DNA from 3 places in the Pseudomonas baetica genome. Region 2 is predicted to be linked to each of the others. Evidence: riboswitches for the same ligand, from Rfam matches in the RefSeq annotation. Region 2 holds a riboswitch; each other region holds the start of a gene.

Region 1 (4,902 bases), 1.1 Mb from region 2:
GTGCGGGAATGTAGTTGAGGACGTCGTCGATTTTTGCCGCGCACCAGCCGAAACGCTCGAAGCGTTCGTTGCGATAACCCCACATCGCGTCGAGGGTGTTGCTCAAACGGTAGAGAACGACGCCCGGTGCGCCAGCCACGACAAACCAGAACAGCGCGGCGAACACCGCGTCACTGCCGTTTTCCAGCACCGATTCGGTGGCCGCGCGGGCGACGGCGGTGCTGTCGAGTTCGCTGGTCTGGCGGCTGACCAGATAACCGACACGTTTGCGCGCTTCGTCCAGATCATCAGCGCGTAACGCTTTGGCCACCGGCTCGACGTGTTCGCCGAGGCTGCGCATGCCGAGGGCGCAATACAGCGCGACAATCTCGACGATCCAGCCCACGTAGGGCGCCCAGGAAAACGCGGTGGCAAGCAACGTCAGCGGCAGCACCGCGATCACCCACGCGGTGACGCCATGACTGCGCCAGCCGCGCCCGCCAGCGTTGAAACGTTGCTCGATGCGCCCGGCAAAATTGCCGAACGCCACCAGCGGATGCCAGCGTTTCGGTTCACCCAGCAGCGCATCCAGCGCCACTGCGGCGACACTCAACAACGCCACACTCATTGACTCACTCCCCAATAATTTTCATACAGCAACTCATTGAGCGGCCGCGCCTGCGCCCACCCTTCGAGTACCAGCATCGGCGCCGGATAGAATTCCTTGACCGGCCCCAGGCACAAAACCGCCAGCGGCTTGGCCCCGGCCGGCAGTTGCAACAGGTCGGCGAGTGCCTGCGGCTCGAACAGCGAGACCCACCCCATGCCCAGACCTTCAGCACGCGACGCCAGCCACAGGTTCTGGATCGCACAGGACAGCGAAGCCATGTCCATTTCCGGTAGCGTGCGACGCCCGAAGATGTGTTTTTCGCGATCATCCATCAACGCGGCGACCAATACTTCAGCGCAGTCGTTGATGCCTTCGACCTTGAGTTTCATGAACTCATCGCTGCGCTCGCCGAGGGCTTCGGCGGTGCGGATGCGTTCTTCTTCAACGAGGTTCTGAATCTGCCCGCGCAAGGCGCGATCACTGATGCGGATGAAACGCCACGGCTGCATCAGACCGACGCTTGGCGCCTGATGCGCGGCTTCGAGCAGCCGGCGCAGCAGTTCAGGCGCGACGGTGCCGCCGGTGAAGTGGCGCATGTCGCGGCGTTCGGCGATGGCTTTGTAGACCGCTGCGCGCTCGGCTTCGGTAAATGCGTTGTCGGTCATGGCCCTTTCGCGAGCAGGCTCGCTCCCACAAGGGATCGCATTTCTTCAGTCACCACCGTTTCAACTGTGGGAACGAGCCTGCTCGCGAAGGCGGCTTCGGAGTCAGGCGCAAACAGTGCAGCGATAGCCACCGGATTCGACGGAAAATAAAAGTGCACATAAGACGCCGTCATCCGTCCTTCCCGATAAACCGCCTCGGCCCCACGCCCACCATTGGGGCTCAGGCCCCGGGCAATCGGCGTCAATTCAGTGGAGGTCAGGGAGTGGTGATAAGTGTGGCCACGCAGCGAACCTTCCGGCAGATCGACCGCTTGCAGCGCCAGCGCCGCCAGACGTTTTTGCATCACCGCATCACCTGCCAGCAAACCGACCAGCTCAGCGCGCGTGCCTTCAACATCGGTCAACGAATCGAGCAGATAGAGCATGCCGCCGCATTCAGCGAGCAACGGTTTGCCAGCGGCATGATGCGCACGGATGGCGTCGAGCATCGCGGTGTTTTGCGATAACGCCACATGGTGCAATTCCGGGTAACCGCCGGGCAGATACAGGCTGTCCGCCTCAGGAAATTGCGTGTCGCGAATCGGCGAGAAGAAACTCAACTCAGCGCCCATCGCTCGCAGCAAGTCGAGGCTCGCGCCATAGGTGAAGGCAAAGGCTTCATCGCGGGCGACGGCGATGCGCACATCTTTTAATAAGGGCTCTGCGGTGATGACTGCAGGCGCGGCAAACTCCACGGCCGGTGGCAGCGCTACCTCGCAACTGCTGGCAAGCGCTGCGGCAGCCGCGTCGAGGCGCATATCGAGGTCATTCAGTTCACTGGCCTGAACCAGACCAAGATGACGGCTCGGCAGTTCGATGCCGGTCTCACGGGACAACGCGCCGTACCAGCGCAAACCTTCGGTGAGGCTGCCTTCGAGCAATTGTGCGTGACGCAAAGTGCCGACCCGATTGGCCAACACGCCAGCGAACGGCAGATCCGGCTGATACTTCGCCAAGCCCAGCGCCAATGCGCCAAAGGTCTGCGCCATGGCCGTGCCGTCGATCACACCGAGTACCGGCACGCCGAAATGCCGCGCCAGATCGGCGCTCGACGGCGCGCCGTCAAACAGGCCCATCACGCCTTCGATCAGAATCAGATCGGCTTCAGCGGCGGCTTCCCACAGGAGGCGACGGCTTTCCTGTTCGCCGACCATCCACATGTCCAGTTGATAAACCGGCGCACCGCTGGCGCGCTCGAGAATCATCGGATCGAGAAAGTCCGGCCCGCACTTGAACACGCGCACCTTGCGCCCCTGATTGCGATGCAAACGGGCCAGCGCGGCGGTGACGGTGGTCTTGCCCTGACCGGAGGCCGGCGCGGCGATGAGTACCGCCGGGCAGTGACGTGGTTGATTCAAAGTTCGACGCCTTTCTGCGCTTTGATGCCGGCCTGGAAGGCGTGTTTGAGCATGCCCATTTCGGTGACGGTGTCGCCCATCTCGATCATTTCCGGCTTGGCGCCGCGACCGGTGACGATCACATGCTGCATCGGCGGACGCGCCTGCAAGTCGCTGAGCACCTGATCGAGGTCGAGGTAACCGTGCTTGAGGGCGATGTTCAATTCATCCAGCACCACCAGACCGATCGACGGGTCGCGCAGCAGTTCGCGGGACACGGCCCACGCGGCTTCGGCGGCGACGATGTCGCGTTGACGGTCCTGGGTTTCCCACGTGAAGCCTTCGCCCATCACATGGAAGCGCACCTGCTCGGGGAAGCGGCGGAAGAACAGCTCTTCGCCAGTACTGTTGCGGCCCTTGATGAACTGCACCACGCCGCACTGCATGCCGTGGCCCATGGCGCGGGCGAGCATGCCGAACGCCGAGCTGCTTTTGCCTTTGCCGTTACCGGTGAGCACCAGCACCAGCCCGCACTCGTCAGGCGAGTTGGCGATGCGTTCGTCGATTACGGCTTTTTTGCGCTGCATACGCGCCAGATGGCGTTCGTCACGCTCGGGGGAATCAGTCATGGGGGAGCTCTCCGTTGAGGCTGGATAACGGCGGGCAGGCACAAGAATAGACGGCAAAAAGCCTGGCATCGCCCACCGTGATGCCGCTGGATGGATCAGGCCGGTCTCCGGGCTCATGAGCGGCGTTCGCCTGACTGCGCGCCTTCCCGCTTCTTTCGAAGCAGTGGCTCAAGGCGCAGTTTTCACTCATTTACCGTTGCGGGGGCAGCGCCGGGATCGTGGTTGTGCCTGCTCTGCAGACAACCCTCACCGGCTTCCCTGTTTCACTCTGTCGACGCACGTCACAGAGCACCTGAAACAAGCCGCGAAGGTTAGAGGGTTGGGGGTTGAGCGTCAATTAAAGAGGGGTCCATCGGGCGAATAACTGCCGTCGATCAATTATCTGACGCCAATCTTGTGCCACACTCTCAAGAGTGATATCAAAGAGCCACAATCTCACATCACACAAGAACAAGGTGAGCCACATGCAAGGCATGATCATCAGCAACCCGCGCCTGGAATTTCTACGCCCGGTGCTGGAACGCTGGTTTGACTGTATCGACCGTTACAACGCCGTGCGCGGCGACAGCGACACGCCCTACTGGCATGACGAGAAAGCCAACCTCGGCTTGCTTTCAGCGGCGGCCTGGATGGCCGAAATGGTGACACTGGAACAGACCGCTACCCGCAAGCAGAACGAAGAAGGCGAGCGCAATGCCCGCGCCGATCTGTTCCTGGCGGGTACCGAAGACCGCGCTTACATTCAGGCCACGCAACGCTGGCCGCGAGTCAACAACCTCAACCTGACCCAAGCCCTGCTGGAGATCACCAGCGACGCCAAACGCATCAGCTTCGCCAGCGACCTCAAGCTTGGCTGCCTGTTTGTCGCCCCGCAAAAAGCCCAACACAGCGCCAGCCCCGAAGAACTCCAAGACATGGTCGACGACCTGCAAAAGGAACATACCTGCGCCGTCGCCTGGTATTTCCCCTACGCCTACCGCAAGTTGCGCAGCGAAGCCGGCAACTATCATCCGGGCATCGCCGTACTGTTCAAAGAGGCCCGCGGTTGAGCAGTTGAACCATCGGGCTTGCGCGCTCCTCTATGATTAAGAATGCATTCATAGGGAAGATCAGCAATGCGCAAGACCCAGCTCGCTCTCGTTATCGCGCTCGCCGGAGGGCTCGCCGCCTGCGGTGAATCCTCCAGCCTGCAAGTCACCGACGGCACCGGCCCGTCACCGAAACTGCCCGAACCGAACAAAACCCTGATCCCGACGGTGAACATCGCCCCGGCGATCGGCTGGCCCGAGGGCGGCAAACCGACTGCGGCAGCAGGCACCCAAGTGGCAGCGTTTGCCGAAGGCCTCGATCATCCGCGCTGGCTTTACGTGCTGCCCAATGGCGATGTGCTGGTGGCAGAAACCAATGCCCCGCCCAAACCCGACGACAGCAAAGGTATTCGTGGCTGGGTGATGAAGAAAGTCATGGGCAAGGCCGGCGCCGGCGTACCGAGCCCGAATCGCATCACCTTGCTGCGCGACGCCGACCACGATGGCGTGGCGGAGACCCGCACGGTGTTTCTACAAAATCTCAATTCGCCGTTTGGCATGACCCTGGTCGGTAATGATCTGTATGTCGCCGATACCGATCGCTTGCTGCGCTTC
Region 2 (4,902 bases):
TGATTGGCGTAAACTCCGCCACAAGCCTGCGAGGAGTTTCCATGACCGCTATTACCATTACCGACGCCGCCCACGATTACCTGGCCGATCTGCTCTCCAAGCAGAACACCCCAGGCATCGGCATCCGCGTCTTCATCACCCAGCCTGGCACCCAGTACGCTGAAACCTGCATTGCCTACTGCAAGCCGGGCGAAGAAAAACCCGAAGACACGGCGTTGGGGCTGAAAAGCTTCACCGCTTATATCGATTCGTTCAGCGAAGCCTTCCTGGATGACGCGGTAGTCGATTACGCCACCGACCGCATGGGCGGCCAGTTGACCATCAAGGCGCCAAACGCCAAAGTGCCGATGGTCAACGCCGATAGCCCGGTCAACGAGCGCATCAATTACTACCTGCAAACTGAAATCAACCCGGGGCTGGCCAGCCACGGCGGTCAGGTCAGCCTGATCGATGTGGTTGAAGACGGCATTGCCGTGTTGCAGTTCGGTGGCGGTTGCCAGGGCTGCGGCCAGGCCGACGTGACCTTGAAGGAAGGCATCGAGCGCACCTTGCTCGAGCGTATTCCTGAGCTCAAGGGCGTTCGCGACGTGACCGACCACACGCAGAAAGAAAACGCCTACTACTAAGGTGTTCGCTGCGGACATGAAAAACGGCGCCCCGTGAGCGCCGTTTTTTTATGGGTGAAATGTGCCGACGCCTTCGCGAGCAAGCCCGCTCCCACATTTGATCGCATTCCAAATGTGGGAGCGGGCTTGCTCGCGAAGAGGCCCTCATGGGCGATACAAATGTGCATGCCCCGCGCGATATAAAGATGACTCGCTAAACACCTCACTCCCCAACACCCGCCCGACCAGAATCAACGCCGTGCGCCGAAACCCTTTGACGTCAACCTTCTCGGCAATGTCCGCCAGCGTCCCCACTACCCAATCCTGATCCGGCCACGTCGCCCGGTGGATCACCGCAATCGGGCAATCGGCGCCGTAATGCGGCAGCAGTTCAGCGATGATCTTCTCCAGATGATTGACCCCCAGATGAATCGCCATGGTCGCGCGATGCTGCGCCAGACTGGCCAACTCTTCACCCGCCGGCATCGCGGTTTTATCGGCGTAGCGAGTCAGAATCACGCTCTGCGACACATCGGGCAGGGTCAGTTCGGCACCCAGTAACGCCGCACACGCCGCTGTCGCCGTCACCCCGGGAATGATTTCGAATGGAATATCCAGCTCGCGCAAATAGCGAATCTGCTCGCCAATGGCGCCGTAAAGACTCGGATCCCCCGAATGCACTCGCGCTATATCCTGGCCCTTGGCATGGGCGGTTTTGATCAGTTCGATGATCTGTTCCAGATGCAGTTCAGCGCTATTAACCACTGTCTCTGCCTGGTGACCGTCCAGCACCGCCGCCGGTACCAGCGAGCCTGCATAGATGATCACCGGGCAACTGCGGATCAGCCGCTGGCCTTTGACGGTGATCAATTCCGGGTCGCCGGGGCCTGCGCCGATGAAGTAAACGGTCATCGTTGAATCCTTTGGAAAAGAGGTGCAGCCATGCTTCAGATGAAGATCGCTCATGATCGATGGCGGGGATTATCGGGATTTTACGCAGCGCCGGCCAATGCCAGCGTTGCCTGAGCGTATTTTTGCCGGGAAATCAGCAGTTTTGCCGGTGCCTGAATCAACTGTTCAGCGAGCGCCAGTGCGGCACTTTCGGCGACGCCGTAGCAACCGGTGCGTTCGTAGGCGATCTGCGAATGGTGACTGAGCTGCTGTTGATAGCTGGCCAATTGTTCGCTGCTGAAATACAGCAACGGCAGGGCCAATTGTGCGGCGAGTTCTTGCAAACCTGGCTCATCGCGTTTCAAGTCGATGCTGGCCAAGGCCTTGACCGCTTCGAGCTCAATGCGATGGGCCTGCAAGGCTTGATCGAGTAACGCGCGTAATGTGCTGGCGGGGCAGCCGCGCTGGCAGCCCAGGCCGACCACGAAGGTCGGCGCTGCGCTGTCATCGGTCATAGGTGGTATTGACCTTCGCTTTTGCGGCGGAACAACCAGGCACTGATCAGGCCCAGGGCCAGCCAGAACGCCACGTTGGTCAACTGCGAAGCGATTTTGAACTGTGCCTCAAGCGCTTCTGGCGCCAGCATCGAATGCACTTCCGGCTGAGGTGCACCGATGACGTGCGGCACAGCGAGGATCGCCACACCGAGGATCTTCATCAGCCAATGGCGGCTGAACGCGATCAACGCCAGGCCGACGGCGGTGGACGCGGCTGTGCTGATCCACCAGAGCTGCCGTGAAGCCAGATCCGCCGCAGCAGTGCCCGGCAATTCCGGCGGCAAGCCCAAGGTCGGTGCCAGCACGAAAGTGGCGTAGCCGGCCAGGCCCCAGAGCAGACCTTGCGAAGTTTTGGTCGGCGCGCGCAGGGTGTAGAGACCGGCGAGCATCAGGGCAAAACCGACGGCCACCACCAGATTGCCGCCCGTGGTCGAGACCACACGCTGCCAGCCATCTTCCGGTTCCCAGGCTTCGGCGTCGTGGGTGTGGGCAGCCGTGCCAGCTGCATGTTCGTGTACTTCAGCCGCAGGTTCGGACTTTTCATAGGTTTCGGCCTGCAGAATCAGCGGCGAAACCCAGAAGCTTTGCAGCAGGGTGAGGAGCAGGGCGGCCAGCAGACCGCTGAAACCTGCTGTTTGCGCAATACGCTTGATCATGTCGGCAGGTCTCAGTGGCACGGGAACGCGGCGCTGTGGCGGGTATCGTGAGCGGCGTTGTGCACCGCTTCGATGTGCGAGAAACCGGCGAAATAGACGAGGCTGGCGCCCAGGATCGACGCGAAAATGGCGGCGGTCAGGCGTTGGCTCAGGGTGGTGGTGCTGGAGATCTTGTCGGTGTTGCTGGCGGTGCTGCTGATGATCGACATGGCGCTTCCCTCTGGAGTGTCAGCGGGGTCATAGAGCGCATGAAAACCCCTGCGGGTCGGGCTCGCAGAGGTTCGAACAGCGCCCGCCCACCGCGGGTTTGTTATGTTCAGCGACGCATGACTGCGGGCTGTGTGTTGCGGGCCGGTCTCCGGGCTCACGAGGGGTTGGCGTCAGGCCGACCTGCAAGCGTCACCTTCCCATGCCGTTGGGGCACAGTGGTTTTGACGCTTCGCTCGCTTACCGTTGCGGGGGCAGCACCGGACTGACATGGGCTTGAGTAAAGCACATGATTCACCGGTTTCCCGTTTCACCCTGTGAAGGGCACCCGTAACAAGTTGCGTAGGAGAGCATGAGGGGGGGATTTGAGTCAATTGGAGGGGGCATATCCGTTGCTGCGGTAACGGCGGCTTAGGGTTTCGCCCTTACGGCCATCCCTTTCAAGGTCTTAGGTAAAATCCCCTGATACTTCAGCCAGGAGGACCCGAACGATGTGGGCCGATGTTCTAGCGCGTTTCGAGAAAAAAGCACCTGCCAGTGTCATGGCCAAATTGGCGCTGGAGCAGGCCATTGCGCCTGAGTGGATTGATCAGGTCTTCGAAGAGCATCGGCAACGGCAGTATTCTCGTGAGCTACTGTTCTCGACCATCATCAAGCTGATGTCCCTTGTTTCATTGGGCTTGAAGCCATCCCTGCACGCCGCCGCGCGGCAACTGGAAGATCTTCCTGTCAGTTTGGCTGCCCTCTACGACAAGATCAGTCGTACTGAACCTGCGCTGTTACGCGCTCTGGTCACAGGTTGTGCGCAACGTCTGACTCCGACCATCAAGGAGCTGGGCTGCACCAAAACGTTGCCGGAGTGGTGGACGGCAATCATTTGGCTTCCACTGAGAAACGTCTGGGCGCTCTACGCCATGAGCGAGGCGCCGCTCGTCCTGGCTTTTCGGTGGTTGTTTACGACCCCGATCTCGATCAGGTCATCGACCTTCAGGCGTGTGAGGATGCCTACGCAAGCGAGCGTGTTTGCGTGCTGCCTCTACTGGCCAATGCCGAGCCAGGCCAAGTGTGGCTGGCTGATCGACTCTATTGCACGCTCCCGGTCATGGAGGCTTGTGAGCAGGTCCAGACGTCCTTTGTCATTCGTCAGCAAGCCAAGCATCCACGCCTGATTCAAGAGGGTGAGTGGCAAGAACCCGTGCCTGTGGAAACAGGCACTGTGCGTGAGCAGATCATCCAGGTCAGAGGCGGTTACCAATGTCGGCGTGTCGAACTGACGCTTCATTCGCCAACAGACTCGGGTGACAGCAGCTTGATGTTCTGGAGCAATCTACCCCAGAGCGTCAGCGCGCAGCAGATCGCGCAACTCTATCGCCGTCGCTGGAGTATTGAAGGTATGTTTGTAGTGGTCTAATGAAACCGGACACCCATTTAGGCGAGAATGCTCGCCAGATAGAGGTGTCTGATGACCAAACAACGTCGTTCTTTTTCCGCTGAATTCAAACGCGAGGCCGCAGGCCTCGTGCTCGATCAAGGCTATAGCCATATCGAAGCCAGCCGCTCGCTTGGTGTGGTTGAGTCCGCGTTGCGCCGCTGGGTTAATCAGCTTCAGCAGGAGCGCACTGGCGTTACTCCGCAGAGTAAAGCGCTGACGCCAGAGCAACAGAAAATCCAGGAATTGGAAGCTCGAATCGCTCGACTTGAGCGGGAGAAATCCATTTTAAAAAAGGCTACCGCGCTCTTGATGTCGGAAGAGCACGAGCGCACGCGCTGATTGATCAACTGAGCCCCCAAGAGCCGGTTGATTGGCTTTGCGCAGTCTTTGACGTCACTCGTTCGTGTTACTACGCCCATCGTCTCAGGCGCCGAACTCCAGACGTTGAGCGGCTTCGGTTGCGCAGCCGGGTTAACGAACTGTTTACGCAAAGTCGAAGCGCCGCCGGTAGCCGCAGCATCGTGTCGATGATGCAGGAAGACGGCGAGCAAATT
Region 3 (4,902 bases), 4.9 Mb from region 2:
GTTTTGTGCGGATGGTAAATCGCCGTGCGCGGCAGCGTTTGCGGCTCACCCCAAACGTAATCGCGGGCCAGCCAACGGTTGGCCAGACAACGAAAGAAGTCCAGCGCGTTGCCCATGCCGCCTTGGCGCAAGAACTGCCAGAGTCGATCGCGATCCTCGGCTGCGACGGTGCTCAGATCGCTGAGTTCCGGATCAGGGCGATCGTCACCCGGCACCAGAATCACCTGCACACCGCGCTCAGTCAGCTCGATCAGACGCTCGACGCCATAACGCCAATAAGCAATGCCACCATGGAGCGAGATCAGGATCACCTTGGCGTGGCGCAACACTTCGTCGACGTACAAATCGACCGAGGCGTGATTCTGCACCTGCATCGGATTGGCCAGACGCAGGCTCGGATAATCCTCGGGCAACTGCTGCGCGGCTTCGGCGAGCAGCGCCAGACTGGAATCACCGCTGCACAGGATCACCAGCTCGGCGGGGGTTTGGCCAAGGTCGGCAATGTTGTCATCCGAGACGAAACCGCCGGGCTGGGTCCTGAGCAGGTGCATGGCTTAAACGCTGAGCGCGGCGCGCAGTTGCGCCTCGAGTTGCGCCGCGTCGAGCTCCTGACCGATCAACACCAGACGCGTGACGCGTGCCTCATCGGCACCCCACTGACGGTCGAAGTGCTTGTCGAAACGCGTACCCACACCTTGAATCAGCAAGCGCATCGGCTTGTTCGGGATCGCCGCGAAGCCCTTCACACGCAGGATGCCGTGCTGGACCACCAGTTGCGTCAGCGCATCGAGCAGCAGGCTTTCGTCAGCTTGCGGCAGTTCGATGGAGATCGAATCAAAGGCGTCGTGATCGTGGTCGTCGTGATCGTCATCACCGTCGTGGTGGTGATCGTGATGGCTGTGGCGGCTATCGATGTGTTCTTCGGAACCGGCGCCGAGGCCGATCAGCACGTCCAGCGGCAGGCGGCCGTTGCTGGCTTCGATGATTTTTACTGCGGGCGGCAGCTCTTCGGCGACTTCAAGGCGCACGCGCGCGAGGTCTTCCGGGCTGGTCTGGTCGGCCTTGTTGAGGATGACCAGATCGGCGCTGGCCAGTTGGTCAGCGAACAGTTCGTGCAGTGGCGATTCGTGGTCCAGGTTCGGGTCGAGTTTGCGCTGGGCGTCGACCTGATCCGGGAACGCGGCGAAAGTGCCGGCGGCCACGGCCGGGCTGTCGACCACGGTGATCACCGCATCAACAGTGCAGGCACTGCGGATTTCCGGCCACTGAAAGGCTTGCACCAATGGTTTCGGCAGGGCCAGACCGGAGGTTTCGATGAGGATGTGGTCGAGGTCACCACGACGTGCCACCAGCTCGCGCATCACCGGGAAGAATTCTTCTTGAACGGTGCAGCACAGGCAGCCGTTGGCCAGTTCATAAACGCGACCGGAGGCTTCTTCTTCGGTGCAGCCGATGGTGCACTGTTTGAGGATTTCACCGTCAATGCCCAACTCGCCGAACTCGTTGACGATCACTGCGATGCGGCGGCCCTGAGCGTTATCGAGCATGTGCCGTAGCAGCGTGGTTTTGCCCGAGCCGAGGAAGCCGGTGACGATGGTGACGGGGAGTTTGGCCAGTGTTTTCATCGGTATGCCCTTTGGCAAAGTGGCGGGCATACGGGACGAGAACCGGCACCGCGCGTGCGTGCCTGGAGAGTTCGCCACCGGATCACCCCGCCCGGTTGTAGTGAGAATCTGTGACGAGGCAGGTCTCCTGGCTGACGGTGTTCAGGCGCTGGGCCTGGCGTTCGTTGCGCCTTCCCGCGGGCTCTGTGGATTGAGCTGGCAGTGGCTTGGCAACGAACTTCACCGTTCACAGTTGCGGGGGCAGCCGCGGCATTGACCGCGTTCCCTTCTTAGCTTCGGCATGGGCCGAAGAACCTCGAAAGCGCAAGGCTACGCATGGCTTGCTTATGGGTCAATGTTTGGATTGGGGGCATATCCGTTGCTGCGGCTGGGGCCGCTGGCGGTTTCGCTCTTACAGCCATCCCTTTCAAGGTCTTTTAGTTTTGGCAGCCTTGATTACTCTGTCCGTTGAAACATGCGCATGCACCGCCGTGCCTTGGACCCATGTCTTGGGCTTAGGCACCTTGGGGCCACGGGGGCTTTTCGCAACTTGTTTGGGTTGGATGTTGCTGGCCAGCTCTAGTAAGCGCTGGGCCAGTTTTTCCAGAGGAATGACGGGAAGATATTCCGAAGGCAGCGCAATCTGCATTCCCTCATAACCACTCCTGACCTGAACCGCCAAGTGATAGGTCGAGGCTTCCCAGCCGTCAGGCTGGGTATCCCGGTGAGCTTGCTCGACGCTTCGTTTGAGGACGGCCAGGACGTTGTAGGCCAACACCGCCGTGGCGAACCCGAGTAAGGTAGCCTTTGGGCTGCCAAGAGTTTCGATTTCACTTTCCAGGATCGCTTCCAGTCGCTGGAACTGTAGTGGTCAACTAATCCCGGACACGACGTTAAGTTTTTTCTCGGCCTGAGCTGGGGCCAGTCCGTTGTTGAATTGGTGCGGTCTAATCCAGTTGTACCGATGCATCAGGTAATGACTGATGTCGCGGTGCGCTTCTTGAGCTGTCATGTAGCCCACGGTCGGTATCCATTCAGTTTTCAAGCTGCGAAACACACGCTCCATCGGCGCGTTATCCCAGCAGTTTCCACGACGGCTCATGCTTTGGCGCATGCGGTAACGCCAGAGCCGTTGGCGAAACTGGCGACTGCCATATTGCGAGCCCTGATCCGAGTGAAACAGAAGCCCTTGAGGCCTGCCACGCTGTTCGTAAGCCATGTCCAACGCCTTGATGACCAGATCCGCATCCGGCTTGTTCGACAGCGCCCAGCCCACCACTCGGCGCGCGTAAAGATCCATAACGACAGCCAGGTAATGCCATTTCCCTTGAGCCCAGATGTAGGTGATGTCGCCACACCAGACCTGATTCGGCGCCGGCACATCAAACTCTCGATTCAATATGTTCGGAATGTCAGGCCGCTCAACCGTCGCTTGTTTGTAGGCATGTGATCCAGGTTGTTTACTGACCAACTCCAGTTCCCGCATCAGGCCTCGCACCTTGAACCGCCCAATTTGCTCGCCGTCTTCCTGCATCATCGACACGATGCTGCGGCTACCGGCGGCGCTTCGACTTTGCGTAAACAGTTCGTTAACCCGGCTGCGCAACCGAAGCCGCTCAACGTCTGGAGTTCGGCGCCTGAGACGATGGGCGTAGTAACACGAACGAGTGACGTCAAAGACTGCGCAAAGCCAATCAACCGGCTCTTGGGGGCTCAGTTGATGAGAGTGTCAGATTTTTTGTGTGCGGGCCGGTAATGGCCTGCCGTCAGGCAGGCCGGGTTTTACCAGGTCGGCCTGATAAATCGATCTCCGTACAGAATCGCAAATTGGTTCATCGCACTCTTCCAGTCATGAGCCGCCGAGCCCCAGTTTGCCGTGATGTTACGCAGCCCAAGCCAGATCAGCTTGGTCGCTGCGTCATCCGTCGGGAAGTGGCCCCGGGTCTTGATGATCTTGCGTAGCTGAGCGTTGATGCTTTCGATAGCGTTGGTCGTATAGATCACTTTTCGAATGGCAGGCGGGAAGACAAAAAATGGAATCACTCGATCCCAGGCTCGTCTCCAGGCCGCCACCACCGTTGGGTATTGCTTACCCCAAGGGCCATTTTCAAAGGCATCCAGTGCTTCCTCAGCCGCTTCTGCGTTGATGGCTTGATAGATCGGTTTTAGCGCCTTGGCCAGCTCACGGCGCTTGTCCCACGCCGCGTAATCGAGGCTGTTGCGGATCAAGTGGACGATGCATGTTTGCAGCGTTGTTGCCGGAAATACTGCGCTTAGCGCCTCTGGCATGCCTTTGAGACCGTCAGTCACGGCGATCAGCACGTCCTCTACGCCGCGGGTCTTGAGGTCGTTGAAGACCTTCATCCAGAACTTCGCACCCTCGGTGTTTTCGATCCAGATACCAAGAATATCGCGCGTTCCATCGGGTAAAACACCCAGCGCCAAGTAAATCGCCTTGTTGCGGACAAGGCCTTCTTCTCGGATCTTGACCCGCAGCGCATCGAAGAAAATGACTGGGTACATCGGCTCAAGCGGTCGCTGTTGCCACGCACCAATTTCCTCCATCACCTCGTGCGTGACTGAGCTGATGAAGTCATGGGAAACGTCCGTCCCGTATTGCTCAGAGAGGAAAGCGCGGATTTCTCGAACGGTCATGCCTCGGGCATACATGGCGATGATCTTGTCATCAAAACCGGTGTAACGCCGCTCATGCTTGGGGATCAGAATGGGGGCAAAACTGCCATCCCGATCACGGGGAATCTCCAGCCGCAGCGGGCCATCCCCCGTCAAAATCGTCTTGCCCGTTTTGCCATTGCGCTGGTTGGTTTCATCCTCTGGGCGCTGCGCGCCCGGCGGATACCCCAGGTGGTGACCGAGCTCGGCACTCAATGCTCGCTCAATCAAGGCCTTCTTGAAGGCCGCAGAAGCGTCTTCAATAGCCTCTGCGGTAATCAGCCCCTCACCGAACTCTTCGAGCAGCTCCTTGGGGATTTTTGGTAGGTCACGCAGGGGTTTCTTTTTGGTTGGCATACATGCACCTCTTACTCATGTTATGCCCGAACACAAAATTTCTGACACCCCCCAGTTGATCAATCAGCGCGTGCGCTCGTGCTCTTCCGACATCAAGAGCGCGGTAGCCTTTTTTAAAATGGATTTCTCCCGCTCAAGTCGAGCGATTCGAGCTTCCAATTCCTGGATTTTCTGTTGCTCTGGCGTCAGCGCTTTACTCTGCGGAGTAACGCCAGTGCGCTCCTGCTGAAGCTGATTAACCCAGCGGCGCAACGCGGACTCAACCACA

Evidence for each region. A riboswitch is a leader RNA that binds a small molecule or an ion and turns the genes downstream of it on or off. The one in region 2 is predicted to bind cobalamin.
Region 1: another riboswitch for cobalamin. It lies ahead of cobO (cob(I)yrinic acid a,c-diamide adenosyltransferase); the one in region 2 lies ahead of ATI02_RS08305 (CbtB domain-containing protein).
Region 3: another riboswitch for cobalamin. It lies ahead of cobW (cobalamin biosynthesis protein CobW); the one in region 2 lies ahead of ATI02_RS08305 (CbtB domain-containing protein).

What each region holds. Positions count from the first base shown of each region.
Region 1 is NZ_PHHE01000001.1:665,016-669,917, reverse strand. Features, by position in the region: gene cbiB (adenosylcobinamide-phosphate synthase CbiB) at 1-607, opposite strand, end outside; gene bluB (5,6-dimethylbenzimidazole synthase) at 604-1,254, opposite strand; gene ATI02_RS03025 (cobyrinic acid a,c-diamide synthase CobB) at 1,251-2,651, opposite strand; gene cobO (cob(I)yrinic acid a,c-diamide adenosyltransferase) at 2,648-3,259, opposite strand; cobalamin riboswitch at 3,341-3,570, opposite strand; gene ATI02_RS03015 (hypothetical protein) at 3,724-4,308, shown strand; gene ATI02_RS03010 (PQQ-dependent sugar dehydrogenase) at 4,375-4,902, shown strand, end outside.
Region 2 is NZ_PHHE01000001.1:1,803,931-1,808,832, forward strand. Features, by position in the region: gene nfuA (Fe-S biogenesis protein NfuA) at 42-626, shown strand; gene cobM (precorrin-4 C(11)-methyltransferase) at 771-1,517, opposite strand; gene ATI02_RS08295 (cobalamin biosynthesis protein) at 1,598-2,011, opposite strand; gene ATI02_RS08300 (CbtA family protein) at 2,008-2,709, opposite strand; gene ATI02_RS08305 (CbtB domain-containing protein) at 2,721-2,918, opposite strand; cobalamin riboswitch at 3,042-3,263, opposite strand; partial or broken gene ATI02_RS08310 (IS4 family transposase) at 3,459-4,315, shown strand; one part of gene ATI02_RS08315 (IS3 family transposase) at 4,379-4,634, shown strand; one part of gene ATI02_RS08315 (IS3 family transposase) at 4,634-4,902, shown strand, end outside.
Region 3 is NZ_PHHE01000001.1:6,675,952-6,680,853, reverse strand. Features, by position in the region: gene cobN (cobaltochelatase subunit CobN) at 1-551, opposite strand, end outside; gene cobW (cobalamin biosynthesis protein CobW) at 555-1,625, opposite strand; cobalamin riboswitch at 1,726-1,938, opposite strand; partial or broken gene ATI02_RS31010 (IS4 family transposase) at 2,032-2,466, opposite strand; partial or broken gene ATI02_RS31005 (IS3 family transposase) at 2,476-3,324, opposite strand; gene ATI02_RS31000 (IS256 family transposase) at 3,387-4,634, opposite strand; partial or broken gene ATI02_RS30995 (transposase) at 4,687-4,902, opposite strand, start outside.